4 regions of the Pseudomonas paeninsulae genome follow, and region 4 is predicted to be linked to each of the others. Evidence: predicted binding sites of a transcription regulator. Region 4 holds the regulator's gene; each other region holds the start of a gene.
What was found. Region 4 encodes FliA, which starts transcription of late flagellar genes. Its sites were predicted from a motif close to CTAAAGTTTNNNNNNNNNNNGCCGNTAA; they were not measured.
Positions count from the first base shown of each region.

Region 1: a site for FliA is predicted at 4,636-4,663, ahead of VCJ09_RS14315 (methyl-accepting chemotaxis protein). Genes of this name have one in related genera too.
Region 2: a site for FliA is predicted at 5,504-5,531, ahead of VCJ09_RS17235 (flagellar protein MotY). Genes of this name have one in related genera too.
Region 3: a site for FliA is predicted at 4,136-4,163, ahead of VCJ09_RS01295 (methyl-accepting chemotaxis protein). Genes of this name have one in related genera too.

Region 1 is NZ_CP141799.1:3,122,696-3,130,567, forward strand. Features, by position in the region: gene VCJ09_RS14285 (MFS transporter) at 1-632, opposite strand, end outside; gene VCJ09_RS14290 (DUF1993 domain-containing protein) at 928-1,434, opposite strand; gene VCJ09_RS14295 (MmcQ/YjbR family DNA-binding protein) at 1,516-1,869, shown strand; gene VCJ09_RS14300 (DUF1294 domain-containing protein) at 1,875-2,576, opposite strand; gene VCJ09_RS14305 (alpha/beta fold hydrolase) at 2,617-3,585, opposite strand; gene VCJ09_RS14310 (undecaprenyl-diphosphate phosphatase) at 3,674-4,504, opposite strand; gene VCJ09_RS14315 (methyl-accepting chemotaxis protein) at 4,844-6,478, shown strand; gene VCJ09_RS14320 (hypothetical protein) at 6,487-7,101, shown strand; gene VCJ09_RS14325 (DUF3429 domain-containing protein) at 7,287-7,754, opposite strand.
Region 2 is NZ_CP141799.1:3,728,526-3,736,397, forward strand. Features, by position in the region: gene VCJ09_RS17195 (PA3496 family putative envelope integrity protein) at 28-207, shown strand; gene VCJ09_RS17200 (MerR family transcriptional regulator) at 608-1,018, shown strand; partial or broken gene VCJ09_RS17205 (MMPL family transporter) at 1,084-1,656, opposite strand; gene VCJ09_RS17210 (diguanylate cyclase) at 1,776-2,015, opposite strand; gene VCJ09_RS17215 (hypothetical protein) at 1,937-2,188, opposite strand; gene VCJ09_RS17220 (GAF domain-containing protein) at 2,097-2,471, opposite strand; gene gloA (lactoylglutathione lyase) at 2,683-3,075, opposite strand; gene VCJ09_RS17230 (argininosuccinate synthase) at 3,212-4,429, opposite strand; gene VCJ09_RS17235 (flagellar protein MotY) at 4,586-5,470, opposite strand; gene pyrC (dihydroorotase) at 5,710-6,756, shown strand; gene rnt (ribonuclease T) at 6,753-7,430, shown strand; gene VCJ09_RS17250 (peroxiredoxin) at 7,530-7,872, opposite strand, start outside.
Region 3 is NZ_CP141799.1:293,467-301,338, forward strand. Features, by position in the region: gene VCJ09_RS01280 (FAD-dependent oxidoreductase) at 1-1,951, shown strand, start outside; gene VCJ09_RS01285 (DUF3047 domain-containing protein) at 1,951-2,661, shown strand; gene VCJ09_RS01290 (FAD-dependent oxidoreductase) at 2,969-4,042, shown strand; gene VCJ09_RS01295 (methyl-accepting chemotaxis protein) at 4,353-5,852, shown strand; gene VCJ09_RS01300 (glutamine synthetase family protein) at 6,360-7,724, shown strand.
Region 4 is NZ_CP141799.1:1,814,258-1,822,129, reverse strand. Features, by position in the region: gene VCJ09_RS08470 (flagellar motor protein) at 1-9, opposite strand, end outside; gene VCJ09_RS08465 (protein-glutamate methylesterase/protein-glutamine glutaminase) at 9-1,121, opposite strand; gene VCJ09_RS08460 (chemotaxis protein CheA) at 1,166-3,352, opposite strand; gene VCJ09_RS08455 (protein phosphatase CheZ) at 3,364-4,152, opposite strand; gene VCJ09_RS08450 (chemotaxis response regulator CheY) at 4,172-4,546, opposite strand; gene fliA (RNA polymerase sigma factor FliA) at 4,683-5,429, opposite strand; gene fleN (flagellar synthesis regulator FleN) at 5,426-6,265, opposite strand; gene flhF (flagellar biosynthesis protein FlhF) at 6,374-7,675, opposite strand; gene flhA (flagellar biosynthesis protein FlhA) at 7,691-7,872, opposite strand, start outside.

The DNA.
Region 1 (7,872 bases), 1.3 Mb from region 4:
AGCAACCCGCGCAGCGACAATGGCTGGGCGCGAAAATGCCGCGACGGCGGCAACAGCCAGATAAACAACGCCAAAGCCAGCAAGCCCATGCCGGCGATGCCGCCCAGCGCCAGCGGCCAGCCGCCGATATCGCTGAGCAGGCCTGCGAGCAAACGTCCGAGCAGGCCGCCCAGAGCCGTACCGCCGATGTACAGGCCCATCGCCGCCGGCAACGCCTCGGGATCGAATTCCTCGCCAACATAGGCCATGGCCAGCGCTGGCAAGCCGCTCAGTGCCAGGCCGAGCAACGCGCGCAGCAGCAACAGGTAGTCCCAGGTTTCGACCAGCGCACAGGCGATGCCGAGCACACAGGCCAGGCCCAAGGCACCGACCATCACCGGCTTGCGCCCCCAGCTCTCGGCCAACGCGCCTGATACCAGCAGGCACAGCGCCAGGCTCAGGGTGGTCAGCGACAACGCCAGGCTACTACCGGCCGCCGATACCGAGAAGTGCGCGGCCAACAGCGGCAACAGCGGCTGCACGCAATAGAGCAAGGCAAAGGTGGCGAAACCGGCGCAGAACAACGCCAGGGTGGCACGCCGGTAGGCAGGGGTGCCGCGTTTGAGGTATGCACTGGCAGCAGAGGAAGACATCGACGACACTCGCAATAAGGCCCGAACAGGCCGGCACAAAGCCTAGCACGCGCTCTGGCCCGCTAGTTCACGCCACCGCGCACAAGTGTTGTGCGCCTGGCGAACAAGCAGATGGAACAGGCCGCCCCCGCTTGGCAGGTTACGTGCCGCCCGAATGACGCACTAGATTTTAACTCCCGGCCATGCGCCAACTCCGTCCCTGCTTCCACGCCTCCATGCCACCGAAACCCGCCACTTTCGCCTTACCGGGACAGCCGCACGTTCCTGAGTAACGGGCACTACGGCGCCTGGGGACTCAAGGTCGGCCGAGGAAATCCATCTTGCCTATATCCAGGCCGTTGTGGCGCAGGATCGCGTAGGCGGTGGTCAGGTGAAAATAGAAATTCGGCAGGACGAAATGCAGCAAGTACTCCTGCCCCGTGAACTGCAACTCCAGACCCGGAAAGTTCAGGGTGATCGACTTGCCTTCGCTGCCCTCGAGCTGCACCGCAGTAACGCTGCCGAGAAATGCCTGGGTCTTGGCGATACGCGCCTGCAATTCGGCAAAGCTGCTTTCGTTGTCGACATAGCTGGGGATGTCGATACCGGCCAGACGCGCGGCGCAGCCTTTGACGCTGTCGCTGGCGATCTGCACCTGGCTTATCAAGGGCAGCATATCCGGCGCCAGGCGCGCATTGAGCAGCACGCTCGCCTCGATCTTGCGCTCAGCGGCGTAAGCTTCGGCTTTATCCAGGATGGCCGACAGGTTGCCAAGCATACGAATGAACTGCGCAAGCGAGGCGTCATACATGGACAGCGACATAAGGAAATCTCCATCGGGGCTGAAGGTTGGGCCAACACTCTGCTAGCTTAGCTAGAGAACCCGCAACAAGGCTCGAGGCACATGAAACAACAGGAAATAGCCGCTTTTTGTCTGCAACTGCCCGGTGCCCGCGAAGATTTCAAGTGGGGCAACAACCAGGTGTTTTCCGTGGCGGGCAACAAGATGTTCGCCATCCTCAATTTTCTCGGCCATGAACTGGCGTTCAAGGTCGACAGCGATTTGTTCCTTGGTTACGTCGACCGCCCCGGCATCCGCCCGGCGCCCTATCTGGCGCGGGCGCACTGGATCAGCATGAGTTGCGCACACCCGCCCCTTGGCGACGACGAACTGTGGCAACTGCTGACCCGCTCGCACCAATTGGTGGTACGCAGGCTGCCCAAACGCCTGCAAGTGGGCCTGCTCCTCGACCTGTGATTGATCTAGCCCAGCACGGCACCGAAATAGGCACCGTCCAGCACCAGCCAATCGAACCAGAACGCCTGGTGTGCTGCGACAATCGTCCAGAACAGCAGCTGATAAGACCCCTTGCGGGTTTTATGGCGAAAGATCTGCTGAGCCAACAACGCGCCGGGCCAGCCGCCCAGCAACTCGACCAGATGCAAGCTGTTCTCCGGGATACGCCTGCCGCCATGCAGCGCACGGGCCTTGTCATGCCAGTATTGCCCGAAGCTGATCAGGCTAGCGGCGGCATATGCCACCAGCGCCCAGATCAAGCCCGCACTCAGCAGCAGTTGCAGTGCGCCAAATAGCGGCAGGCCGCCCAATCCGGCAAACAGCAACGACTTAAGGCCGAGGTTCTGAATCGGTCCAGAGGCCTCGCGTTTTGCCCTTGGCTGACTGGGTTTTCGCACCAGCGCAGGTGACGGTTTGGCGGACCGCGGCTTCCGCCGGATGGCCGGCTGATCGAGCGCCAAATCGCCCGCCAGGCGTATATGCTCGGCGCGCAGACGCCCTTGCCGGTCCTTGCCAGCGATATACAGCACCTGGTCGCCGGCTACAGGACGCCGATCGCCACGCATCGCCGAGATATGCGCAAACACCTCGCCACCGCCCTGCTGCGGCTGGATAAAGCCAAAGCCCTTGTCGTCGTCCCAATTGCGCAACAGCCCGCGCTGTTCCATGACGCCAGTCCTTAACTTAAAAGGATCTATTCTAGCGGGCTCACGCGGCGTAGTGACGCGTGAGAAACGCCAGCAATAGCCGATTTACCTGGGCGGCCTGTTCGTTCTGGATCCAGTGACCGCAATCGCTCAGCAGATGTTGTTCCAGGTTCGCGATGCGCTTGGGCATCTGCTTGAGGGTGTAGGCTTCCAGGGTGCCAACCGGGTCCTTGTCGCCGAGCAGGAACATCGCCGGTTGTTCGATGTGCTTGTCAGCCAACGCCTCGGTGCGCTTCCAGTTGCGTTCGAAGTTGCGGTACCAGTTGAGTGCGCCATGGAAACCGCGTCCAGTGAAGGTCTGCAGGTAGTGGTTGAACGCCTCGACATCGCACCAAAGCGGCAATATGCCGGGGTCCTGCATGCCGTCGAACAACCCGGCACCCGCAGGCTTTTCCTGCAGGAAAAAGTCCTTGGGTACGGCGGCAGAGGTGTTGTGCATCATCATGCGCAGGGTGCGCGGGATATCGGCGTCCATTTCCTGCTCGGCAACACCGGGTTGCTGGAAGTGCAGGATGTAATGGAAGCGCTTGGCATAGTGCTGACGCATCATGTCAATCGCGGGCTGCCGGGGCCGCCCGCCAAATGGCACGGCCATGCCAACCACTGCTTTTACCCGCTGCGGCGCCAATAACGCCAGGTGCCAGGCAATCGGCGCGCCCCAATCGTGGCCGACCACGCACGCCTCGCTGTGCCCGAGCAGATCCATGGCTGCCTGGATATCGCCACACACGGTAATCAGGTCATAAGCCGCTGGATCACGCGGCGCACTGCTTTGCCCATAGCCACGCATTTCCGGAATCAGCACTCGATAACCAGCCGCCGCCAATGGACCGATCTGCTGACGCCAGGAGTGCCAGCATTCGGGAAAACCATGCAGCAACCACAGCGGACGTCCATCCGCAGGACCTGCACTGTAGAGGCTAAGCGTGATGCCGTTGACGTCGAGCAGTTGGTGTTCCAGCGAATTCATAACAGGCCTCCATGAGCGGGCATCACTATGACAAAGGCGCGCCAAGCAGCGCGCCTTTTATCAATCCGCCGAATACAGCCTTACACGTTCAACCTTGGGCGGTACTCCAGTCGATCAGATGCAGCTGCCAGGTCGCCAGAATCAGCAGACCGAAACCGATGCGATACCAAGCGAATACCGCATAACTATGGCTGCCGATGAACTTGAGCAGTGCACGCACGGCGATCATGGCGAAGATGAACGAGGTCACGAAACCGATGGCGAACACCGGCAGATCCGCAGGCAGGAACAGTTCGCGGTACTTGTAGCCGGAGAACACCGCCGCGCCGACCATGGTGGGCATCGCCAGAAAGAAGGAGAACTCGGTAGCCGCCTTGCGTGACAGGCCAAACAACAGGCCGCCGATAATCGTCGCGCCCGAGCGCGAGGTGCCCGGAATCATCGCCAGACACTGGGCAAAGCCGACTTTCAGCGCATCCTTCCAGGTCATATCGTCGACGCTTTCGGCGTGGATAACATGCTCACGCCGCTCAGCCCAGAGCATGATCACGCCACCCACTATCAGCGCTGCAGCGACAGTAATCGGATTGAACAGGTATTGATGAATCAGATCGGCAAAGCTCACACCGAGAATCACCGCGGGCAGGAAGGCAACTAGCAGATTGGCGGTGAAGCGTTGCGCTTCTGCCTCCCGCGGCAAGCCAACCACCACCTCGATGATCTTGCGCCTGAATTGCCAAACCACCGCCAGGATCGCGCCCAACTGGATAATGATATTGAACGCCATGGCCCGCTCACCGGAAAAGTCGATGAGATCGGCGACTATGATTTGATGACCCGTACTGGAAATCGGCAAAAACTCGGTAATACCCTCGACAACACCCAAAATAAACGACTGCACGGCGGTCCAAAGATCCATCAACACTCCTAAGGCGCGCGGTATGCACCGCACGAACGACATAAATTATGTGAAACACCATCAACACTTGAACGGCTGTCGGACTCAGACCCTGTGCTTCGGTCCTAATAAACAGGAAAAGCCGGGAAACCCTCAGGTTTTGGCCTGCGCGGCCGAAATGCTATCAGAGACCCAGGTTTTATTGTCTGCATTAGAGCCAACTGATGCAGATTCGAGGAAATTTCGGCATCGCCCAACGCCTCAAGCCAATTGGCGGATGGTCTAGAACAACCAGTGGTGCATTCCGTATATAAGGGACGCGCCCTGCCCCCCCAGATCAAGAACCGAGAGAGCCTTTCTATGAACAGCCTACGCAGTCTGCCTATTAGCCGTCGCTTGTGGCTTATTCTCGTTGTCGCCATCGCCATGTTGTTCATCCTCGGGTCGTTGATGCTGCAACAGGTTAATCGCAACCTGTATGCCGCCAAAGAAGAGAAGACCCAGCACGTGGTACAGAGCGCGGCAGGCATTCTCGCCCATTACCACAGCCTCGAGGCAGCCACTACGCTCAGTCGCGAGGAGGCGCAGAAACAGGCCATTGAGGTGATCCGCGGCCTGCGCTACGACGGCCAGGAGTATTTCTGGATCAATGACCAGACGCCAACCATGATCATGCATCCAACCAACCCCAAACTCGAAGGACAGAACCTTTCCGCCGTCAAGGATCAGGACGGCAAGGCGCTGTTCAATGAAATGGTGCAGATCAGCAAAACCAAGGGCGCCGGCCCAGTGCATTATCGCTGGCCGAAGCCAGGCTCGAGCGACCCGATAGCCAAGGTTTCCTACGTTAGCTTGTTCCAGCCCTGGGGTTGGATCATCGGTTCGGGCGTGTATGTCGATGACGTGCAGGAGGAGTTCCAGGCACAAGCCTTACGCGCACTCGCTATCGGCATTGCGATCGCTCTGCTGATGACCCTGCTGGTAACCCTGATCTCGCGCAGTATTGCCCGGCCCCTGCAGGAGCAGGTCGACGCCATGGCCAACATCGCCAACGGTGAAGGCGACCTGACCCACTCCATGGATACCAACGGCAATGACGAACTGACCGCCTTGGCCAGACACTTCAATGCCTTTACCGAAAAATTGCGCCACGTGATCCGCCAGTCACTCGACTCTGCCGGTGCACTCGATCAAGCCGCTCGCTCGCTCGGTAGCATTGCCCGTGAGGCCCAGCAGCATGGTCAGCAGCAATCTCAGCAGATGGAACTCGTGGCCACCGCGATCAACCAGGTAACCTATGGCGTACAAGACGTCGCGAAAAATGCCGAACATGCGTCGAGCGAAGTACATGCCGCCGAAGCCCAGGCGAGCCAAGGCCAGCAGAACATCGACGCCAGCCTGCGCCAGATCAGCCAACTGTCTGGCACGATCAATCAGGCGGTGGAGGTGATTCAAAAGCTGGCTCTAGAAAGCACGCAGATAGGCAGCGTTTTGGAAGTAATTCGCTCGATTGCCGAACAGACCAACCTCCTCGCCCTCAATGCTGCGATCGAAGCCGCCCGCGCTGGCGAACAAGGTCGCGGTTTTGCCGTGGTCGCCGACGAAGTGCGTTTGCTGGCTCAACGCACCCAGCAATCGACCGCTGAAATTCAGGGTATGATCGAGCGCTTGCAAGGCAATTCCGAAGCTGCAGTGAAAGTCATCAATGAAAGCAGCCGCGCGTCACAGCTCACGGTCGAGCAAGCCAGCCTGGCCGGTGAGAGCCTGGGGCAAATTGCCCAATCGCTGCGCAACCTCACCGGTTTGAACGCCTCGATCGCCAGTGCCACACTACAGCAGTCGCAGGTGGTTGAAGATATCAACCAGAATGTCACCCAGGCAGCCGGTTTAGCACACAGCAACGCACTCGCTGCTGAACAATCCAGCGAGTCCAGCCAACGCCTGGGCCAACTGGCTGAGCAGCTCAATCAATTACTGGGCCAGTTTCGCGTATGAGGGAATGAATGAGCGGCATGGAACATCAGGAAGTCGACCTCGACCGACCGCAGAATCAGGATTTGATCTGGGATCTGGACAGCATGGCTCGACGCGAGCTGGCTGAGAGCTTCATCAAGTTGTTCGAAAACCGCTTGTGCGTCTATTCCGAATCCGTGCGTCAGCTCTACACCAATTACAACCTGCACTTCCCCCACGATCAGGGACGCAAAATGGTGGTACTGCCCAACCCCTATGCGTTCCATGACACCCTGCATGGCATCGAAGCACACGCAGTACGCAAAACCGGGCTCTGCGTATTGCCGGGCGTGGTACTGGGGAAACCGGGCCTGCTGTTATCCACACGGATAACAGACGGTGGCTCCGCGCCGAAAACCATGCCGTTCAAGCGCGCATTGGCGCAAATCATCAGCAATCAGAAGAAAGCCGGCGACGTTTTTCTGCCCATCATGATGAAAGGTGATCTGCGCGAGTTTGATCAACAGATGCCATATATCCACTTGCACCGCTTGCAGGTCAGCCACCTCAGCCGATTGTCCACGTTCGAGCGCGACGATATTCAGCAGACCATCACCCGTAAACTGCTAATGCTCTATCGCCAAGCTGACAGTCTGGCGTGTTAGCGCCAGGTCCGCTCCCACAACGCTAGATACCGGCTCATCCAGCTAGACCACCAACCCCGGCTGACTCTAATGACGATGAGCAGTCCCTCAGGACTTGGCCAGCCGAGACAACGCGATCAGGGCTTTCACTACGACTGGGGGCAACGGCTCGAGTCGCGCGGGCATACATCAGCGACGCACTGAATTCATGCAACCAACACACTGGCCCAGGCCAATAACAAACTGAGTGAGACAACCACGGTTAGCGGCATACGCAAGCTCGAGTACCAGCGTGGAGCCAGCCCCAACTTGACCGCATGCACATCAGCAAAATGAAGACCTACGAACGCGATCAGAAGTGTCGGCAGGGCCAACCCCATTGGCATTCCTGCAGAAATAGCCAACCAGCCGAGCAATGGCGGAATCACCGACAAGCCTAACTGAATCTGCGCTTGCTCATCGCTCTCCTCGGCCCGTATCGCCAGGCCCCAATGGATCGCCCCCATAAAAGCCAGGATCAAGGCTGCGAAATCCAGCAACGCCTCTAAAACGAAGGGACGCCAACCCAATGGAATCACCCAGATTCCCAGCGCACCACTAACAAAGGGTAGCAACCCGGCATAACCGAGCAAAATTGCCAACTGCGGTGGTTTTTCGGCCTCAAAGGGGTGCATTGCCTACTCCTGACTTTCGGTTTAATGCCACGACCGTCTGCTACTTATCCATGTGTTGAGCAAAGGCCAAGTATTAGCAATGGAACAGCCCAGGCTTTCCAGCCTGAGAAAAATTAGT
Region 2 (7,872 bases), 1.9 Mb from region 4:
TGGCCCTTGTCGCCGGGAGTGGAAAACATGAGCACTGGTAAAGAAGACCTCGAGCTCGACGAAGACTTTGTCGCAGAAGATGCAGACGATGGCGATGCCCCTGTGGAGGTTGCCAAAACCAATCTGACCAAACGGCGCGTCATCGACAATTTCCTCGACGAACGACGTTTGAACAAACAGTTGAGCGAATACGACTTCGATTTGTAGTTGCGCCAACCCCGCGTCTAGGGTCTTGCGCACCCTAGGTTGCGGATTGGTTATTTCAAGGGCGTTCGACCTTTACCGAGGATGGCAACCCATTGACTCTTGCCACAAGGCACGGGGCGTGCAGCAGGGCTAAATACTCAGCCTTCCCTGCATATAATGGCCTGCTTGATGGGGGGCTGTGACTGCCTAGCCCATCGACCGCCTTGCGCTACCTACCGGTATTAAACGTTGCTTGGCCTGGATCAGCCATCCAACCGCCCCCCCTCTCAGGTCAAGTCTTTGCAATCGACTTGCAGAATAACCGAGAAGGGTTGAGCGCTCTTCCAGCCCTATCTCGACTATCGCGAAATGGCGCAAACCCTGGGTTAGCCCTGATTAACTCCTGAGGAAGATGGAATTTATGTATATAGGACAAGCCGCCAAGCTCTCAGGGGCCACAGTCAAAAGCATTCGCCATTACGAGGATATAGGCCTCATCCCTCCGCCCCAGCGTGTTGGTAAATACCGTATCTATCGGCAGGAATGCGTCGATGTGCTGCGTTTTATCAAATGCGCCCAACAGCTCGGTTTCAAACTGAAGGAGTTGCAAGACATCCTGCGAGACTATAAAGGTTTGGATTTCCCCTGGAATCTGGCGCAACTGGAAATCACTAGAAAGAAACAAGAGCTGCTCACCCGGATTGATTCCATGCAGCAACTTTACCAAGGCCTAGTGGACTTCGAACAGAACCTGCATGGCGCAAAAGAGCAATGCCATTTTGCTCAAAACAGCGATCAAACAAAAAAGAATCTTCCCGAACTACAGAGCTAGGTCATCTGCTAGCGGTGCTGAAAAAGCCGACTGCATCGGCAGTGGTTTTTTCCGCTGGAGGCGGCCTAGACCGCCGCCTCACCAGCAGCCGGATAGCTCTCTTGCGTTACCGGCATCACCTTGGCGAAGAACCACGGCGAGATCAGCGTCACCACCAGAATGGTCATCACCTCGCTGATAAACAGCGCTAGCGCCACCAGCCCACCCATATCGATGATCGGCTTGTAGTCGGAAAACAACAGCGCCAGGAAGCCGACCGAGAAAATCACCACGTTGATCACGGTCGAGCGCCCGACACTGTGCATCGCTTCGAGTATTGCCGCGTCGATATGCATGCCGCGCTGTACGAATAGCTTGATCCGCGAGATCAGATGCACCGCGTAATCGACTACCCCAACGACCAGGAAGGTGACCAGCGCGGTGCCGATATTCAGTTCGATCTCGAACAGATACATGCAGCCGTACAGGCTGACCGAGGTGGTCAACAGGGTGAACATGCCGAGCAGGCCCAAGCGCAACGAGCGCAACCAGAACATCATCATCAAGGTAACCACCAGTAGCGCCAGGGTGAAGCTGAGCACCTGGCCGCGGGCGATTTCCTGGAGCACCCCGGTCCAGATTACCGGCGTACCCGCATGCATCGGCTTGGGTCAGTAATTGCTACAACCCCTCACCCACCTGCAAGGAGGACTCGGCGATGCCGACACTCAGTGGCAACGGCCGGCCACTGCGGCGACGGAACTCATCAGCGCCTGATTCAGGCGCTGCAACAGCTGTTCGCTGCTGTTGTAATGGCAAGCTCGTCGCCACCCAAGCGCGCCGCCACATCGCCGGAGCGAAACACGCCCTTGAGCACCTGCGCCGCATCGACCAGCATGCGATCACCACCATCATGGCCAAAGCTGTCATTGTCCCGCGTCAGGTAATCCAGATCGGCATACAGCAGCAGGCTTCGCCGCTGACGCCGCCATGCCGCCAGCAGCTCGCGTTCGGCCAATAGCAGGAAGTCGCGGCGGTTATACAGCCCGCGGTCAACTCGTCGATCAGAAAGAGCTGGCGCACGGCCTGCTCGGCGCGCTCACGCTCGGCGATCTCCGCATGCAGGCGCTGGTTGGCCTCGGCCAGTTGCGCCGTGCGCTCCTCGACCCGGCGCTCCAGCTCGGCATACACCTGGATATTCTCCAGGGCGACCGAGGTGGAGTCGGCCAGGGGTCTGCAGCATCTCGACCTCGGCCGCGCTGACCCTATGCTGCCTGGCCCAGTAGGCGCCAATAGCCCCTATGGGTTCCGGAGCACGGATAGGCACCATAACCAGGCTCTTGACGGAGGTTGGCCAATAAGCCGCATGGGGGATGCGCGGGTCAAAATAGATGTCTTCGATGACCGCGGCCTGACGGTTGAGCATGCTCCAGCCGCTGATGCAGGCCTGCAGGGGGAAACGCTGCCCCTCCACAAGGGGCTGATGGCGCCATAGGCCCCGACCAGTTCACGCGCCGCATGGCGAACCACCGGCGCAACAAGCAACCAGGCGCTTTGCCAAGGACAGCTCCTGCACGGACTGGATCAGCCTCCGTGCATAGTTCTCGCTCGTCATGGAACACCCTGTCTGACGAGCTATATAGCTATGAAATAGCTAAGTCTTTACTGATACGGAATAGCAGTTCTCAGTCTGCACGCCGCGGCGATAACAGCTCGATTTTGTAGCCGTCCGGGTCTTCGACGAAGGCCAGGATACTGCTGCCGTGCTTCATCGGCCCCGGCTCGCGGGTGATCTTGCCGCCACGGGCACGGATGTCGTCACAGGCCTTGTACACATCCGCCACTTCCAGGGCGATGTGACCGTAACCAGTACCCTGCTCGTAGGTGTCGACGCCCCAGTTATGGGTCAGCTCGATCACGCTGTTGTGCGCTTCGTCACCGTAGCCGACGAAGGCCAGGGTGAACTGGCCGTCCGGATAGTCCTTGCGCCGCAACAGGGTCATGCCCAGCACGTCGGTGTAGAAGGCGATGGATTTATCCAGATCGCCGACTCGCAGCATGGTGTGCAGCAGTCTCATCAGGTTTCTCCTCATTCCTGGCCGTTGGTAACGGTCTGTAGAAAGCACAACCCCGGCCAGTGGCCGGGGTTGGCGAGCGCTTTACGGGAGCGAGTTTGCTCGCGATCACTCACGAGCAGATACACCGCTCACGTTATCAGAGCAGCTTACGGCCCTTGCCCGCCGCGATCCGCATGCGCAGCGCGTTGAGCTTGATAAAGCCACCGGCATCGGCCTGGTTGTACGCGCCGCCGTCTTCTTCGAAGGTGGCGATATTGGCATCGAACAACGAATCGTCGGACTTGCGCCCGGTGATGATCACGTTGCCCTTGTACAGTTTCATGCGTACCACGCCGTTCACGTTGGCCTGGGAAGCGTCGATCATCTGCTGCAGCATCAGACGCTCTGGGCTCCACCAGAAGCCGTTGTAGATCAGGCTGGCGTATTTCGGCATCAGCTCGTCTTTCAGATGCGCGACTTCGCGATCCAGGGTAATCGACTCGATGGCGCGGTGGCCCTTGAGCATGATAGTGCCGCCGGGGGTCTCGTAGCAGCCACGTGACTTCATGCCGACATAGCGGTTTTCGACTATGTCCAGACGGCCGATGCCGTTCTCGCCGCCGATGCGGTTCAGCTCGGCCAATACGGTAGCCGGGCTCAGCTCCTTGCCGTCGATGGCGACAATGTCACCGGCGCGGTAGGTCAGCTCGATATAGGTCGCAGTGTCCGGCGCAGCTTCAGGGGACACCGTCCACTTCCACATGTCTTCTTCATGCTCGGTCCAGGTGTCTTCCAGCACGCCGCCTTCATAGGAGATGTGCAGCAGGTTGGCATCCATGGAGTACGGCGACTTCTTCTTGCCGTGGCGCTCGATCGGGATTTCGTGCTTGGCGGCGTAGTCCATCAATTTCTCGCGCGACAGCAGATCCCACTCGCGCCATGGGGCGATGACTTTCACACCTGGCTTGAGCGCGTAGGCGCCCAGTTCGAAACGTACCTGGTCGTTACCCTTGCCGGTGGCACCATGAGAGATGGCGTCGGCGCCGGTCTCGTTGGCGATCTCGATCAGGCGCTTGGCGATCAGCGGACGGGCGATGGAGGTGCCCAGCAGGTACTCGCCTTCGTAGACGGTGTTGGCGCGGAACATCGGGTAGACGAAGTCGCGGACGAATTCTTCGCGCAAGTCGTCAATGTAGATTTCCTTGACGCCCATGGCCTTGGCCTTGGCGCGTGCCGGCTCGACTTCCTCGCCCTGGCCGAGGTCGGCGGTGAAGGTCACCACTTCGCAGTTATAGGTGTCTTGCAGCCACTTGAGGATCACGGAAGTGTCCAGGCCACCGGAATATGCCAGGACTACCTTGTTTACGTCGGCCATGCCAATCAACTCCACGGGGTTGTTCGGGAAAACCCGTGATTCTACTGGTCACGCAAGATGATTTACAGCACTGCGACAGTCTGTGACGACGAAGCGGCACAGCCGGCAGTCGGCCCGCCCCACTCGCAGCGATTGAGAGCGCCGCTGCAGGTAGCGCTACAGCGGGGTTTCAGGCGTTTCATCCGCCTCGGCAACCCGGGCCAACCCCATGGTTACCCGGCGATTCTTCGCCCGATTGGCCTGACTGTTATTCGGCGCCAGCGGGTAACGCTCGCCATGAAAGCGCAAGGTGATCTGCTCGGCCGACACGCCATTGGCTTGCAGATACTCCATCACCGCCAGGGCGCGTCGCCGCGACAGATCACGATTGGTCAGGCGATTGCCGCTGTTATCGGCATGACCGTCGAGCTGGATACGATTGACGCTGGGGTCGGCCTTGAGATAACTCAGAATGATGTCCAGCTTGGCCTTGGCCTGCGGCGCCAAGTCCACACCCCCGCCTGGGAAGCCGACATGGGATTGGCGGATTTGTTCGAAATTGACCGGCAACAGCTTGGCCGTACACGCCAGGTAATCGTTGTAGGCCTTGCGAAACCTGACCGGCAGCAAGCGCACTTCAAGGCTATCGCCAGCCTGCCGGGTGCGATGGCGGATCAACGGGCTACGCCCCTCAAGCAAGCCGGTGAGCAGACGACTGGCCTGCTCCTGAGTGCTACTGAAAGGCATCTCCCCGTCGCCAACCCTGACCGCCCCCAGGTTGATATCGCCGCGCCCTGGCTGCCAAGGGGCAGCAGCCGCCAGCAGCGTTGCCGAACCGACGCCCAGCCAGCGTTCAGGTACCTGCAGATTAAAGGTCGCCTGCTCGCCAGCCCGGCGCACGAAGATTCCTGCACCGAAGTCGGTGATCGGCTGGCTCAGGCGGCACTCGAACTGATCACCCGCAACCGCCCACTCGACCTTTTCCAAACGGGTCTGGAAGGTGATGGCTAGCGCTGGCTGACTGGCCAACAAGCACAATAGGGCGAGTGAGGACGAACGCACGGAAGACTCCAGGAAATACCACGTACCCCCTGACTATCGGTGCCGCCGGGCAAAACTTGAGGCTTACATTGAGCCAGCAGGCTCAGCGAAACCGGCGCGCGCACCTGGATTTCCGTTTGCACGGTTGTTCGACCTGGTTTTAACCGCGACAGCTCATCGCACACGAGCCGCTTTCGGCGTGCCCTGACAGGGCTTTTCCGGTAGCATTCCCGGCACGTTATGCCCGCCTGGAAACATCCATGACCGACCACCTCACTTTGCTGCGTCCCGACGACTGGCATATTCACCTGCGCGATGGCGCCGTGCTGCCACACACAGTCGCAGACGCCGCCCGGACCTTCGCCCGCGCCATCATCATGCCCAATCTGGTACCGCCGGTACGCAATGCCAGCGAGGCCGATGCCTACCGCCAGAGGATTCTCGCCGCACGCCCGGCAGGCAGTCGTTTCGAGCCCTTGATGGTGCTTTACCTCACCGACCTGAGCAGCCCGGCCGATGTGCGCGCCGCCAAGGCCTCGGGCTTTGTGCATGCCGCCAAACTCTACCCGGCCGGTGCCACCACCAACTCCGATTCCGGCGTGACCAGCATCGACAAGATCTTCCCGACCCTCGAAGTCATGGCCGAAGTCGGCCTGCCACTGTTGGTGCACGGCGAAGTGACGCGCAGTGAAGTCGATGTATTCGACCGCGAAAAATTCTTTATCGACGAGCAACTGAGCCGGGTGGTCGAGCGCTTCCCTACCCTCAAGGTGGTGTTCGAGCACATCACCACCCGCGACGCAGTCGAGTTCGTCAATGCCGCATCGGCCAACGTCGGCGCAACCATCACCGCCCATCACCTGCTGTACAACCGCAACCACATGTTGGTTGGCGGTATCCGCCCGCACTTCTACTGCCTGCCGATTCTCAAGCGCAACGTGCACCAGGAAGCCCTGCTCGACGCCGCCACTAGCGGCAACCCGAAATTCTTCCTCGGTACCGACTCGGCGCCACATGCACGGCACGCCAAGGAAGCCGCCTGCGGTTGCGCCGGTTGCTATAGCGCCTATGCCGCCATCGAGCTGTATGCCGAGGCGTTCGAGCAGCGTAATGCCCTGGACAAACTCGAAGCCTTCGCCAGCCAGCATGGCCCCGACTTTTACGGCCTGCCGCGCAACAGCGAGACCATCACCCTGATTCGTCAAGACTGGGTCGTACCTGGCGAACTACCGCTGGGCGATCAAACCGTAATCCCGCTGCGCGCTGGTGAAAAACTGCGCTGGCGCCTGCTGGAGGAAAACGAGTGAGCGGCGAACATTTCGACACCGAACTGGATCACCCTAATGCCGGCAGCGGCTCGCGTCATCCGATGGCGGAACGCTTTCGCGGCTACCTGCCGGTCGTGGTGGACGTGGAAACCGGCGGCTTCAATTGCGCCACCGATGCCCTGCTGGAAATCGCCGCCACCACCATCGGCATGGATGAAAGCGGCTTCCTCTACCCCGAGCACACCCTGTTTTTCCGCGTCGAGCCCTTCGCCGGCGCCAATATCGAACAGGCGGCCCTGGACTTCACCGGGATCAAACTCGATCATCCGCTGCGCATGGCCGTCAGCGAAGAACACGCGCTGACCGAGATCTTCCGTAGCCTGCGCAAGTCGCTGAAATCCAACGGCTGTAAGCGGGCGATCCTGGTGGGGCATAACAGCAGCTTCGACCTCGGCTTCCTCAATGCCGCCGTCACGCGCTGCGACATGAAGCGCAACCCCTTCCACCCCTTCTCCAGCTTCGACACCGCCACCCTCGCCGGCCTTGCCTACGGTCAGACCGTACTGGCCAAAGCCTGCCAGGCCGCCGATATCGACTTCGATGGCCGCGAAGCCCACTCGGCGCGCTACGACACCGAAAAAACCGCCGAACTGTTCTGCGGCATCGTCAACCGCTGGAAGGAAATGGGCGGCTGGCACGACTTCGACGACTGAAACCTGTGTTCAATCTGTAGGACGACAGCTCGCTGGCTCCTACAGAAAAACCACAAAAAACCGGCAGCGAGCCGGTTTTTTTGTGCCACGCAGAATGCCTTACAGGCTGTCGGCGTTCTCGGCCAAATACTTGGCCACACCTTCCGGCGAGGCGGTCATGCCTTTGTCACCTTTCATCCAGTTGGCCGGGCACACTTCGCCATGCTCTTCGGTGAACTGCAGGGCATCGACCAGACGCAGCAGCTCGTCCATGTTGCGGCCCAGCGGCAGGTCGTTGACGATCTGCGAACGCACAACGCCATTCAAGTCGATCAGGAACGCGCCCCGGAAGGCCACGCCGTCTTCGGACTCGACGTCATAGGCCTTGCAGATTGCGTGATTGATGTCGGCCGCCAGAGTGTACCTGACCGGGCCAATGCCGCCCTTGTCTACCGGGGTATGG
Region 3 (7,872 bases), 1.5 Mb from region 4:
CTTGTCGCTGCCCGGCGCGGCGTTGATGACCCTGCTCGGTGGGGCGCTGTTTGGTTTGCTCGAAGGCTTGGTACTGGTGTCCTTCGCCTCCACGATGGGCGCGACCCTGGCCATGCTCAGCAGTCGCTTTCTGCTGCGCGACTGGGTGCGTGAGCGCTTCGGTCAACGCCTGGCCGGGATCGATGCCGGGGTCGAGCGCGAAGGCGCCTTCTACCTGTTCGCCCTGCGCCTGGTGCCGGTGTTCCCGTTCTTCCTGATCAACCTGGCCATGGGCCTGACCCGGCTGCCCGCGCGCACCTACTGGTGGGTCAGCCAGCTGGGCATGCTGCCGGGCACGCTGGTCTATGTGAACGCCGGTCGCGAACTGGGTCAGCTGGAGTCGCTGGGCGGAATTCTCTCGCCGGGGTTGCTCGGGGCATTCATCCTGCTCGGCCTGTTCCCCCTGATTGCGCGCAAGCTGCTCGGCCTGGTGCAGGCCCGGCGGGTGTATGCCGGCTGGCTCAAGCCCGATTCCTTCGACCGTAATCTGCTGGTGATTGGCGCCGGTGCCGGAGGCCTGGTCAGTGCCTACATCGCCGCGGCGGTGAAGGCCAAGGTCAGCCTGATCGAAAAGCACCAGATGGGCGGCGACTGCCTGAACACCGGCTGCGTGCCGTCCAAGGCGCTGCTGCGTTCGGCCAGGCTGGCCCATGAGCTGAAGCAAGGCGAGGCGCTGGGCTTCAGCGGCGTGCGCGGCAGCGTGGATTTTCCCGCGGTGATGCAGCGTATTCAGCGGGTGATTGCCGACATCGCACCGCACGATTCGGTCGAGCGCTACAGCGGGTTAGGCGTCGAGGTGATCCAGGGCGAAGCCAAGCTCACCTCGCCCTGGACCGTGGAGGTGGGCGGCCAGACCCTGAGTAGTCGCAGCATCATTATCGCTGCCGGCGCGCGCCCGCTGGTGCCGAAGATCCCTGGTGTCGAGCTGGTGCAGGGCTACACCTCGGATACCATCTGGAACCTGCGCGAGCAACCGCGCTGGCTGTTGGTGCTGGGCGGCGGGCCGATCGGCTGCGAGCTGGCCCAGGCCTTTCAGCGCCTCGGCAGCCAGGTGATCCAGGTCGAACTGGCCGAGCGCCTGTTGCCGCGCGAGGATGCCGATGCCAGCGAACTGGTCCTCGCCAGCCTGCAGGCCGACGGCGTGGATGTACGCCTGCAGCACCGTGCCGAGCGCTTCGAACTGGTCGATGGCGAGCAGCGCATGATTGCCCGCCGGCTCGACACCGGCGAGGAAGTGACCATCGCCTTCGACTGCCTGCTGCTGGCCCTCGGCCGGGTGGCCAATGTCAGCGGCTACGGGGTCGAGGAGCTGGGCCTGGTGGTGCGCCCCAACGGTACCCTGGAAACCGACGAGTACCTGGCCACGCGCCTGCCCAACATCTATGCGGTGGGTGATGTCACCGGGCCTTATCAGTTCACCCATGTCGCCGCGCACCAGGCCTGGTACGCCGCGGTCAATGCGCTGTTCAGTGGCTTCAAGCGCTTCAAGGCGGACTACCGGGTGATTCCCTATTGCACCTTCACCGACCCGGAAGTGGCGCGGGTCGGCCTCAGCGAAGGCGAAGCCAAGGCGCAGAATATTGCCTATGAAGTGACCCGCTACGGCCTCGACGACCTCGACCGGGCGATTGCCGACGAGGCCGCCCATGGCTATGTGAAGGTGCTCACCGTACCGGGCAAGGACAAGATTCTCGGTGTGACCATCGCCGGCGAGCATGCCGGCGAGCTGCTCGCCGAATACGTGCTGGCGATGAAGCACAACCTTGGGTTGAACAAGATTCTCGGCACCATCCACAGTTACCCGACCATGGCCGAGGCCAACAAGTACGCGGCCGGCGAATGGAAGCGCGGCCATGCACCGCAAGGGCTATTGCGCTGGGTCGAGCGTTTCCATGCCTGGAGACGAAACTGATGCGTGCACTGCTGCTCGGTCTGGCGCTGCTGGCACCGCTGGCTCAGGCGCAGAACGCGCTGACGGCCTGGACCGCCGGGCCGCCGCATGACGAGTGGTCGGCGCCCTGGCGCCTGGCGGATATCCCTAAACTCAAGCCTTCGGCGCGCAGCCTGGTCGAGCAGGACGGGCGCGCCGTCTTGCGCATCCAGGCCGACGCGGCAGCCGGCGGCTTGCTGCATCCGCTCGATCTGCCCGGCGACCAGCCCTGGCAGCTGAGCTGGCAATGGCGCAGCGAGCGGCACTTGGCCAAGGCACGCTTCGCCACCCGTGAGGGTGACGACTATGCCGCGCGGGTCTATGTGTTGCTGGATTACCCGCTGGCCAGCCTGCCGTTCCTGACCCGACAGAAGCTGCGTCTGGCGCGCACCTTCTACGACTCCAGCTTGCCGGCGGCGACCCTCAGCTACGTCTGGGACAACCGCGTGGCCCCCGGTACCCATGCGCGCAGCGCCTACACCGAACAGGTCGAAATGCTCGCACTGCGTGGTCCAGAAGCGCCGCTCGGGCAGTGGCTGACGGAGAGCCGCGATCTGCGCGCCGACGCCATCGCCGCCTTCGGCAGCGCGCCGCGGCGTATTCTCGGGGTGGTCTTCGCCGCCGACAGCGACAACACCGGCGAGTCGGTCGAGAGTTATTTTGCCGAGCCGCAATTGCGTGTCAAACCCTGAGAGCGGGTGAAAAAACTCTCGCTGACTGCGGCCGCTGCAAATTTGGCAGCCCGTCCGTGCGAAGGGCAGCCCGGGCGGCGTTCCGTTCGGAGCGCAGCGACAACCCGCCAGCTTTATGCCGCGCCGCTGAACCACGGTGCACTGCCTACGGCGATACACCCTCCGGATCGGCAAAAACACCCGCTGCTGTGTTGCGCTCGATATTTTCACAACTGTTGAGCGCATCTATCGCCTGACGACAGACGAGGTGCTTAGCCTTTACCATGCAGCACTGTTTCAGCCGTAAATCAATGGAATCCTCGGTTCGATGAACCACTACTTGCTATTGATCGGTGCCGGCCACGCCCACCTCGGCGTATTGCGCCGTTGGGCGCGGGTCGAGCGGCCGCCTGGGCGCATTGCCCTGCTCAGCGCCGGGCATGAGGCCTGGTACTCGGGCATGCTGCCGGGCTTGCTGGCCGGGCGGCACGTCGCCGCGGATTGCCAGATCGAACTGGCGCCACTGTGCCGGGCGGCCAAGGTCGAGCTGATTGTCGGCGCAGCCGAAACACTGACTGCCGTGCAGCAACAGGTGCAACTAGCCGATGGCCGCAGCCTGAATGCCGATTGGCTGTCGTTGAATGTGGGCGGTCAAGTCGCCTGCCCGCCGCAACAGAGTGCTGGCATGCAGGTGCTGGCGGTCAAACCCTTCGCCGACTTTCTCAGCGGTTGGCAGAACTGGCAGGCGGATCCGCAGCCAGTGGCGATTCTCGGTGGTGGCGCGGCCGGGGTCGAGTTGGCCCTGGCCTTGGCCGATCAGGTGCCGCAGCTGGCCCTGTTCTGCCGCGGTCCATTGCTGGACGGACACTCGGCGGGCCTGCGCATGCGCGCCCTCGGCCATTTGCGCCAGCGCCGCGTGCGGGTGCGCGAAGACTGCCCGATCAGCCGCATCGACGGCGACTGCCTGACCAGCGGGATGGCGCCGGTCTGGCGTGGCCCGCGCCTGCTCCTGGCCAGTGGCGCACAGGCCTTGCCCTGGCTGACGCAGAGCGGCTTGGACTGCGATGCAGGCGGCTTCGTGCAGATCGCAGCGACCCTGCAAAGCCACTCCCATCCGCACATTTTTGCCGTCGGCGATTGCGCCAGCCTGCCTGGTGCGCGCAAGAGCGGCGTGTATTCGGTGCGTCAGGCGCCTGTGCTGGCGGCCAACCTCAACGCGGCGCTGCGTGGCTTGCCGCTGCGCGACTATCACGCGCAGCGGCAGAGTCTGGCGCTGCTTGCCACTGGCGATGGCGGCGCCTTGCTCAGTTGGCGTGGCTACAGCGCCGATGGGCAACTGTTCGGGCGCTGGAAGGATTACCTCGACCGCGGGTTTATCCAGCGCCATCGCCTTTCCGGTTAGCCGTGTGCGACCAAAGTGTCATGGTCTGGCGTGGCTAAGAGTGATCGAATCAACCTCCGCTGCGCGGGGTTGCCGAGACCGGCTGCTGGTCGTCTACAGATAGTCCCGCACCTGCCGATTCAGTGAGTAGGCGAGTGATTCGCCCGCAGTGCGCGTACGGCTCAGGCACTTGAGCGGCAGCTGCGCGAGTAAGGCTGCAGTTGGCCCCGGTTTCGCCAGAATAAAAACGATGAGGTCCGTCATGAGCACTGCCGTTACCCGCTCTCCCACCGCCTGCGTCATGCACATACTCGGGCTGGTCGCCGTGATCATGACCTACCAGCAATTCCAGCTGCCTGGCTACCTGAGCATTGGCTTGTTCCTGCTGCTGGCCCTGTGGCCCTGGTTCGGCCCCTGGCGGCGTGGCGACGCTGCGGCGTCGGCAAATAGCGCGGCGAGCACGGATTTCGCCAAGCTGAGCCAAAACCTGTCGCAGCACACCTGCCATAACGCCTTGTCCGCCGCCCAGGTGGCGCATGCGGTGCAGCAACTGGCCGATAAACTCAAGTCGCAGTTGCTCGCGGTCGAGCAGATCAGCCAGGGTGCCGACGCGATCACCCACACCGAACAGGACAGTGCCCGGCGTGCCGAACAGACCCTGAAGTCAGCGCAGACCGTGCGTCAGAGCAGTGCCGACGGTCAGCAGGCGTTGCTCCAGGCGATTGCCCGGATGCAGCGCTTGAGCGCGCAGACGGCGGCCAGCCGCGAGTTGATCGACGGCCTGAGCAGCCGCACCGAACAGATCGAGAAGGTTACTCAGGTGATCCAGTCGATTGCCAGCCAGACCAACCTGCTGGCGCTCAATGCCGCCATCGAAGCGGCGCGCGCCGGCGAGCAGGGCCGTGGTTTCGCGGTGGTCGCCGATGAGGTGCGCAATCTCGCCGCGCGCACCGCCACGGCCACCGAGGAAGTCGGCCAGATGGTCAGCGATATCCGCCAGCAGAGTACGGCGGTAGTGGCGCATATTCAGGAACAGGCCAGTGAACTGGATCAGACCGCGCAGCAGGTCGAGGAGACTGGCGGGCAGTTGCACGGTATCGCCGAGCTGGCCGTGGATGTGGAAAACCAGGTGGCGCAGATCAGCGCCGGCGCCGCGAGCAATCACGAGCGTCTGGCCAGCCTGTTCGTCGCCGTCGAGCAATTGCGCGGCGACGTGCATGCCAGCGAGGCGCAGACCCGTCAGCTGGGAGATGCCGCCGGGCGCCTGGTCGGCCAGGCCGAGACCGTCAGCGAGCAGCTCGCCGCGGTGGGGCTGGACGATTATCACCAACGCATCTATGACCTTGCCTGCGAAGGAGCCGCGAGCATCGCCGCCCAGTTCGAGGCCGACATCCTGGGCGGCCGGGTTGGCCTCGACGACCTCTTCGACCGTCACTACCAGCCGGTTCCGGGCAGCTTTCCGGCCAAGTACCAGACCCGCTTCGACCGCTACGCCGATCAAGTCTTGCCGGCGCTGCAGGAACCGCTGCTGGCGCGCCACGAAGGTCTGGTGTTTGCCATCGTCAGCACCCCGGAAGGCTACGTGCCGACCCACAACAATGCCTTCAACCACCCGCCCAGTGGCGATCGCGTACGCGATACGGCGAAGAGCCGCAGCAAGCGCCTGTTCAACGACCGTACCGGCATCCGTTGCGGCAGTCACCAGAAACCCCTGCTGCTGCAGACCTACATGCGCGACACCGGCGAGCTGATGCACGACCTGTCCGTGCCGATTCAGGTGCAGGGCCGCCATTGGGGCGGCTTGCGCCTGGGTTACAAGCCGGAGCCCTAGGCGCTTAGCGCCTTCCCGCGGCCCTTCCTGCGGCCTGCATCGCCGCGAGGGCGGGCGATGGGACATGCCGCAAGCCGTCAGCCACGGGCGCGGCCCTTGCACCAGAGCAACCGCTTGGCCACAGGCGCTTTGCGTGCAGGCAGCTAACCTGCAGTCGAGTCGAATGTTTAGCGCTGCCACAACTGAACATGTGAAAAGTCGGATTTAACTGTCACTTGGCTCTGTGCGAGCCTCTTCAGTCATGAGTTCCCCCCTGAGTTGTCTGTTTCGGCCCCTGTTCTTTCCGTCTCGACGGGAACGACTGTTCTTCGGCGCCGATCGGCTCAGTCCGTTGCTGCCTGAAATCCTCGCGTTCTGGGCGTTATGGCATTGCCGTCATGCCCGCCCACCGGATAGCGCTGTCGTTCTAGTCTGAATAAGTCGACTGCACCCGTGTGCAGCCCTTCCGATGATTGTGTCCGGCCGCCATCGACCGGACGTGCGCCCCTTGGCGCTAACGAGAGCCCCATGCCATTCGCCTCCGTGCAAGATGCCCAGGAATTCCTGGCGCAACACCCCGATATCGAACTGTTCGAGCTATTCATCCTCGACGCCAATGGCGTGCCGCGTGGCAAATTGCTGCACCGCGACGAGCTGCTTGCCGTGTATGCCACTGGCCGGCCGTTGCCGAGCACCATCCTCGGCCTGAGCATCAACGGCGATGACGTCGAGGACACTGGCCTGGTCTGGGAGGTTGGCGACATCGACTGCCGCGCCTACCCACTGGCCGGCAGCCTGACCCGCATGCCCTGGCGGCAGATTCCCACCGCCGCGGTGCAGGTCAGCATGCACCCCAGCGAAGGCATGCCGGCCACAGTCGCTGACCCACGGCACCTACTGTCGCGGGTGATCGATGGACTCAAGGCCGAGGGCTACCACCCGGTGATGGCCTGCGAGCTGGAGTTCTATCTGCTCGACCAGCAGCGCGACAGCCAGGGGCGTCCGCAGCCGGCGCTCGACCGTGACGGCGGCCGTCCGCGCAGTACCCAGGTCTATGGCCTGCGCGAGCTGGAACAGATCGAACCGTTTCTCAAAGACCTCTACGCAGCCTGCAAGCTGCAGGGCATCCCGGCACGCACGGCGATTTCCGAATACGCGCCGGGTCAGGTGGAGATCACCCTGGAACACGGCGACGCACTCGAGGCCATGGACCAGGCCGTACGCTACAAGCGCCTGGTCAAGGGCGTGGCACACAAGCACGGGATGCAGGCCTGCTTCATGGCCAAGCCGTTCGATCACCTGGCCGGCACCGGCATGCACATGCATGTCAGCCTGGCCGACGAGCAGGGTCGCAACCTGTTCGCCAGCGAGCAGCCTGCCGGCACGCCGCTGCTGGGCCAGGCGGTCGCGGGGATGCTGGCGACCCTGCTCGACTCGTTGTTGCTGTTCTGCCCTAACGCCAACTCCTACCGGCGCTTCCAGGCCAACAGCTACGCGCCGCTGGCACCGACCTGGGGCGTGGACAACCGCACCGTGAGCCTGCGCGTGCCTGGCGGGCCGGCCATTACCCGGCATATCGAGCACCGCATCTGTGGCGCCGATGCCAATCCTTACCTGGCAGCGGCGGCAATTCTCGCCGGTATTCATCGGGGCATCCGCGAGCAGCTCGATCCGGGCGCACCGATCGAGGGCAACGGCTATGCCCAGGCCAAGGAGTTGCTGCCCACCGACTGGCTGATCTCGATCCAGGCCCTGGAGCAGTCAACCTGGGCACATGAAGCGTTGGGCCACGAGTTTCTTGGCGTGTACCTGGCAATCAAGCGCGCCGAGTACCGTCAGTTCATGGCCGAGGTCGGCGAACAAGACTGGCGCTGGTACCTGAGCAACGCCTGATCCGATCCCTTCACGCTTCGCGGTTAAAGCCCCTCCCACGATCCGCCATCTGTGGGTGGGGCTTTAGCCGCGAAGCAATCGAGCAGGCAGCCGTGCGGACTTTTACCGGATCGCATTCGGGCCAGGCCTGAGACTCACCGAATTTCGG
Region 4 (7,872 bases):
CACATCCATTACACGCAGGCCTCTGCCAAGTGCCGACCGATGTCATCGAGGCTATAGATGGCGTCCACCAGATTGGCCTTGACCACCGCCATCGGCATGCCATAGATCACGCAGCTGGCCTCATCCTGCGCCCACACGTGACTACCCTCCTGTTTGAGCAGGCGCGCGCCCTCGCGCCCATCGGCTCCCATGCCGGTCAATACCACCGCCAGCACCTTGTCGTGAAAAGACTTGGCCGCCGAGCCGAAGGTAATGTCGACACAGGGTTTGTAGTTCAGGCGCTCATCGCCCGGCAGAATCCTCACAGCGCCGCGACCGTCGATCATCATCTGCTTGCCGCCCGGAGCCAGCAGCGCCAACCCCGGACGCAACAGATCGCCATCCTCGGCTTCCTTGACGTTGATCCGGCACAGTTTGTCCAGACGTTCGGCAAATGCCTTGGTGAAAGCCGCGGGCATGTGCTGGATCAGCACCAGCGGCGCCGGAAAATTGGCCGGCAACTGGGTCAGCACACGCTGCAGAGCCACCGGCCCCCCGGTCGAGGTGCCGATGGCCACCAGCTTGTAGGACTTGCGCTTGGGCGCACTCGCGCGCGCAGTAACCGGCGCGGAGGCTGGCGCAGGCACGGGGGTGCTGACGCCAGAACGACCGAGGCTACTGCGCGCTGCCGGCTTTCCCAGCGTGCTGACACTCGGCGCCGGCGCCGCGACAAGGCCGCGGCGATTGCTGCGGGCAATGCTGTGCACCTTCTCGCAGAGCAGTTGCCTGACCTTCTCGGGGTTACGCGAAATGTCTTCGAAGTTCTTCGGCAGAAAATCCACCGCCCCGGCATCCAGCGCATCCAGGGTGACGCGCGCGCCTTCGTGGGTCAGCGAGGAAAACATCAACACCGGGGTCGGACAGCGCTGCATGATGTTTCGTACGGCGGTGATGCCGTCCATCATCGGCATCTCGTAGTCCATGGTGATCACATCGGGCTTGAGTGCCAACGCTTGATCGATGGCTTCGCGGCCATTGGTCGCCGTACCTACCACCTGGATATTCGGATCGGCAGAGAGAATTTCCGAAACGCGCCGCCGAAAAAAGCCGGAATCGTCCACCACCAACACCTTGACCACCATAAAACACTCCTAAACGGCGCCGCCTCAGGCGACGCCGCGAACAATCAGATGCGCCGCGCGTAGCGCTTGAGCATGCTCGGTACGTCGAGAATCAAGGCGATACGCCCATCGCCAGTGATGGTAGCGCCAGACATACCTGGAGTGCCCTGGAGCATTTTGCCCAACGGCTTGATCACCACTTCCTCCTGTCCAACCAGCTGATCGACGACGAAACCGATGCGCTGGCTACCGACGGTGAGAATCACCACATGGCCCTCGCCCGGTTCGTCATGGGCAGCGCTGCGTACCAGCCAGCGCTTGAGGTAGAACAGCGGCAGCGCCTTGTCGCGCACGATCACCACTTCCTGGCCATCGACCACGTTGGTGCGCGACAGGTCGAGGTGGAAAATCTCGTTGACGTTGACCAGCGGGAAAGCGAAGGCCTGGTTGCCCAGCATCACCATCAATGTCGGCATGATCGCCAGGGTCAGCGGCACCTTGATGACGATCTTCGAGCCCTGGCCCTTGACCGAGAACACGTTGACCGTGCCGTTGAGCTGGGAAATCTTGGTCTTCACCACATCCATGCCGACCCCGCGGCCGGACACGTCGGATATCTCGGTCTTGGTCGAGAAACCCGGAGCGAAGATCAGGTTGTAGCACTCGAACTCGTTGAGGCGGTCGGCCGCGTCCTTGTCCAGCAGACCCTTCTCCACGGCCTTGGCCCGCAACTGATCGGCGTCCATGCCTTTGCCATCATCGGAAATCGACAGCAGGATGTGATCGCCTTCCTGCTCGGCCGACAGCACTACCTTGCCGCCGCGCGACTTGCCCGCGGCCTCGCGCTCTTCCGGGGTTTCGATGCCATGGTCGACGGCGTTGCGCACCAAGTGCACCAGCGGATCGGCCAGCGCCTCGACCAGGTTCTTGTCCAGGTCGGTTTCTTCACCGACCAGTTCAAGATTGATCTCTTTCTTCAGGCTGCGCGCCAGATCACGAACCAGCCGCGGGAAGCGGCCGAAGACCTTCTTGATCGGCTGCATGCGCGTTTTCATCACCGCCGTCTGCAGATCCGCGGTGACCACGTCGAGGTTGGACACGGCTTTGGCCATGGCCTCATCGCCGCTGTTGGAGCCCAGGCGCACCAGACGGTTACGCACCAGCACCAGCTCGCCGACCATGTTCATAATCTCGTCCAGACGCGCGGTATCCACCCGTACGGTGGTTTCCGCTTCGCTGGGTGCTGGCGCCTTATCGGCGACGGCGGCCGTCGGTGTCGGCGCTTTCAGCGGAACAACCTTGGCTGCGGGTTTGGCCAAGGGCTGAGCGGCAACTGCGGGTTTAGCCGGAGCGGCAGCCGCTGCTGCGGCGGGCGCCTTGGCGATCGCGGCCGGCTCGACAAACTTGCCCTTGCCATGTAGCTGATCGAGCAGCGCCTCGAACTCATCGTCGCTGATCTCGTCGCCAGACGCCGGTGCAACGGGCGCTGCGATCGATGCACATGCCACGGCCACTGCAGGTGCAGGTGCAGGTGTAGGTGCAGCGAACTGGCCCTTGCCATGTAGCTGGTCGAGCAGCGCCTCGAACTCATCGTCGCTGATCTCGTCACCAGGCGCTGGCGCCACGGGCGTTGCGATCGACGCAGATGCCACGGCCACTGCAGGTGCAGCGAACTGCCCCTTGCCATGCAACTCATCGAGCAACGACTCGAACTCGTCATCGCTGATTTCGTCACCGCCTGCGTTTGCGCTCGCCACCTTGCCAGGCGACTCGGTCAGCGCATCGAGTAACTGCTCGAATTCGCTGTCGGTGATATCGCCAGAAGCGACCTCGGCAACGGGCTCTTCGACCGCAACGGCCGCAGCCGGCTCGGCCAGACGCGCCAGGGCTGCCAACAGCTCTCGCGTGGCCGGTGTCGGTGCAACGCGCTCACGCACTTCAGTGAACATGCCATTGACCGCATCGAGTGCTTCCAGCACTACATCCATCAACTCGGAGTCGACGCGCCGCGCACCCTTGCGCAGGATGTCGAAGACGTTTTCTGCGATATGGCAACATTCCACCAGCTCATGGAGCTGGAGAAAACCGGCACCACCTTTGACGGTATGAAAACCGCGAAAAATAGCGTTGAGCAGATTCATGTCGTCCGGGCGGCTTTCAAGCTCCACCAACTGTTCGGACAATAGTTCAAGAATCTCGCCGGCCTCCACCAGGAAGTCCTGGAGGATTTCTTCATCGGCGCCGAAGCTCATATGACGTGCTCCTAAAATCCCAGGCTGGAAAGCAGATCGTCGACATCATCCTGATTGGATGCGACGTCTTCACGCTTATCGGCATGAATCTGCGGACCTTCACCGTGGGAAGGCTCTTTTTGTTGTTCTTGTTCAGCACGCAGCACGGCGTGGTCATGCTCGATACCGGCAAAACGGTCGACCTGACTGGCCATCAGCACCAGTTTGAGCAAGTTGCTTTCCACTTCGGTGACCAGTTGCGTCACCCGCTTGATCACCTGGCCAGTCAGATCCTGGTAATCCTGCGCGAGCAGAATATCGTTGAGCTGGGCCGACACCTGAACGCTGTCGCGCTCGCTGCTGGCGAGAAACAGTTCAATTCGCTTGGCCAGGTCACGGAAACCATCGGCGCCCATTTCCCTTCGCATGAAGCGGCCCCAATCGGCACTCAGGCTCTGTGCCTCGGCGCCGATACCGTTAACCAGGGGCGAACTCAGTTCAACCAGATCCATGGTGCGATTGGCCGCTTTCTCGGTCATCGTCACCACATAATTCAGGCGCTCGGTAGCGTCGGTGATTTGCGACACTTCTTTGGCGTGCGGCACCCGTGGATCGAGCTGGAAATTGACGATGGCGTTATGCAACTCGCGCGTCAGCTTGCCGACCTCGTGATACAGACCACGGTCGCGAACCTTGTTGATATCGTTGATCAGTTGCACCGCTTCGCCAAAATTGCCGTGTTCCAGGCTTTCCACCAATTGGCGCGCGTGAATTTTCAGGGTCGACTCAAAGTCACCCTGAGCGGAATCGTCATGTTCCATAGTGCCCTCGCGGCAGACATCAGCCGTTGACCCGCTCGAAGATTTTTTCAATCTTTTCTTTCAGCACTTGGGCTGTGAACGGTTTAACCACATAGCCATTCACCCCGGCTTGTGCGGCCTCGATGATCTGATCGCGTTTCGCTTCAGCGGTCACCATCAGCACCGGCAACTGCTTCAGACGCTCGTCTGCACGTACCGCACGTAACAAGTCGATCCCGGTCATGCCTGGCATATTCCAGTCAGTCACCAGAAAATCGAAACTGCCGCTTTGCAGCATCGGCAGTGCAGTGGTGCCATCATCGGCTTCCGCGGTGTTGGTGAACCCCAAGTCGCGCAGGAGGTTCTTGATGATCCGGCGCATCGTTGAAAAGTCATCAACGATGAGGATTTTCATGTTTTTGTCCAAGTCGACCTCCGTACAGTCCCAAACGAACCCAGCACCTGGGCACGCTTTTAATCGTGAAACCGGCCTGACAGGCCGCTGCAAAACTACTTCACTAGATTTTCCAACGGCCTGCTGATTTAACTGATCAGCTCGCTCGCCATTCCCCCAGTCGTGCCCGCAAGCGTGCGGCACACTGACTATGCAACTGACTGACGCGCGATTCGCTAACCCCCAGAACCTCACCAATTTCCTTGAGATTCAGTTGTTCGTCGTAATACAGCGACAACACCAACCGTTCCCGCTCGGGCAAGTGGCTGATGGCATCGGCCAATGCCGCCTGGAAACGCTCGTCCTCCAGCTCCCGCGAGGGCTCTGGGTGAGTGGAGCTGACGTCTTCGTGCAGCCCGCCATGCTCGCCGTCCTGCAGCAAATCGTCGAAGCTGAACAACCGGCTGCCCAAAGTGTCGCCAAGGATGCCGTAGTAATCCTCGAGACTCAATTGGAGTTCGGCCGCAACCTCTTGATCTTTAGCGTCGCGACCGGTTCTTGCTTCAATTACCCGAATTGCGTCGCTGACCATACGGCTATTGCGATGCACCGAACGCGGCGCCCAATCGCCTTTGCGCACCTCATCGAGCATCGAGCCGCGAATGCGAATACCGGCGAACGTTTCGAAACTGGCACCTTTACTGGAGTCGTATTTCTTCGAGGCTTCGAGCAGGCCAATCATCCCGGCCTGGATCAAGTCATCCACCTGCACGTTGGCCGGCAAGCGCGCCAACATGTGATAGGCAATCCGCTTGACCAAGGGCGCGTGGCGCTCGATCAACTGGTGCTGGGCGTCTTGTGTCTGAGCCTTGCTGTACATACGGAGTCCAGAAGCTGCTGTCATATGGCCGTATCCGCGGCAGGTTGCTGCACCAGGCGCTCGACGAAAAATTCCAGATGGCCGCGCGGATTGGCCGGTAGTGGCCAGGCATCGACTTTCTGGGCAATCGCTTTGAACGCCAGGGAACTCTTCGAGCGCGGGAAGGCTTCGTAGACCGCACGCTGTTTCTGCACGGCCTTGCGTACCGACTCATCGTAAGGCACCGCGCCGACATATTGCAGCGCGACATCGAGGAAGCGGTCGGTAACCTTGGTCAGCTTAGCAAACAGGTTGCGGCCTTCCTGTGGGCTGTGCGCCATATTCGCCAGGACGCGGAAACGGCTCATGCCATGGTCGCGGTTGAGCAGCTTGATCAGGGCATAGGCGTCCGTGATCGAGGTCGGCTCGTCACACACCACCACCAGCACTTCCTGGGCGGCGCGGACAAAACTGACCACCGAGTCGCCAATACCCGCGGCGGTATCGACAATCAGCACATCGAGGTTGTCGCTGATGTCGCTGAAGGCTTGAATCAGGCCGGCATGCTGCATGGGCGAAAGCTGCACCATGCTCTGCGTGCCTGACGCAGCGGGAACCACCCGAATGCCGCCGGGGCCTTGCAGCACCACGTCGCGCAGTTCGCACTCGCCACTGATCACATCGGCCAGCGTCCGCTTGGCAGTGAGGCCCAGCAGCACGTCGATGTTGGCCAGCCCCAGGTCGGCGTCCATCACCATCACCCGCCGACCGAGATCAGCCAGCGCCAGCGCCAGATTCACCGACACATTGGTCTTGCCGACGCCACCCTTGCCGCCGGTCACCGCAATCACCTGTACGGGATGCATACCCATGTTATCTATACACCTTGTCTGACTTCGACTGGGACCATGTGGCTGCTGGTACTCCGCCAATCCACCGCCGGGCACCACGCATCGCCGCATATTGCTTAATCATTGCCGCAATGGCCATTAACCGGCGCGCCGCGCCGGATGTTGATAAAGCCCGGCGAACATCTCGGCCATTGTATCTTCGCTCGGGTCCTCGGCGCTTTGCAGTCCCACCGCACGGCTCACCAGTTGATGGCTGCGCGGCACCTGCAAATCATCCGGAATCCGTGGCCCATCAGTGAGATAGGCTACCGGTAGACGCTGGCCAATAGCCAGACCTAAAACCTCGCCGAGGCTAGTGGCCTCATCCAGCTTGGTCAGGATGCAGCCGGAAAGACCGCAGCGCTTGTAGCTGTGGTAGGCGGCCTTGAGCACCTGGCTCTGGCTGGTAGCCGCCAGGACCAGGTAATTCTTGGCCTTGATGCCGCGACTGGCCAGGGTTTCCAGCTGCATGCGCAGGGCGGGATCGCTGGCCGGCAAACCGGCGCTATCGATCAATACCACGCGCTTGCGCGCCAGGGGGGCCAGAGCCTGGGTCAGCGACTGACCGGGGTCGACCAGGGTCACCGGTACATTGAGGATACGCCCCAGGGTCTTCAGTTGTTCCTGGGCGCCAATCCGATAGCTGTCCAGACTGACCAGGGCAACATGCTGAGCGCCATACTTGAGCACATAACGCGCAGCCAGCTTGGCCAGGGTTGTAGTTTTACCCATACCAGCAGGACCGACCAGGGCAATCACCCCGCCCTCTTCCAGCGGCTCCTGCTGCGGCGTTTGAATCGCATGGGCCAGGTGAGCGAGCAACATGCCCCAGGCCTGGCGCGGCTCGGCGACATTCGCCACACGCTCGAGCAACACCCGCGACAACTCGGCGGGCAAGCCCATGCGCTGCAGACGCCGCCAGAGATTGGCCTGCTGCGGCCGACGCGTCTGCATCTGCCCCCAGGCCATGGAGCCCAGCTGCCCTTCGAGCAACTCGCGCAAACCGTGCAACTCGGAGCGCATGGCCTCGAGCGCGCCCTGGTCGCCGCTGGTCATTGGCGCTGGCGCAGCCGTACGCAGGGCGGTATCCAGATCGTCGAGCGGCGCCACCGGCTCTTCGGCGAACAGCTGGCGGTCCTTGCTGGCGTCAGCTTGGGTACGTGTGACCAGCTCGGCCTGCGCCGAGGCGATACGGGCTTGCGTCTGGCGCAACTCGGCTTCCAGCGCCGCGTTCGGTTGCCGAGCAGGGGCGGCGGGTATCTGGTAGTCCAGTGCGGCGGTCAGCTCAACACCGCCGGCAACCCGGCGGTTACCGATGATCGAGGCGTCCGCGCCCAGCTCATCGCGAACCAGCTTCATGGCTTGGCGCATATCGGCAGCGAAAAAGCGTTTGACCTGCATGGCCTGTTACCTCGGTTAATTCTGTCCCACCGTAGCGACGATGGTGACCTGCTTGTTGTCCGGGATTTCCTGGTAAGCCAGCACATGCACACTCGGCACTGCCAACCGTGCAAACCGCGAGAGCATCGCCCGAACCGGTCCGGCTACCAGCAGGATCACTGGCTTGCCGAGCATTTCCTGGCGCTGCGCTGCTTCCA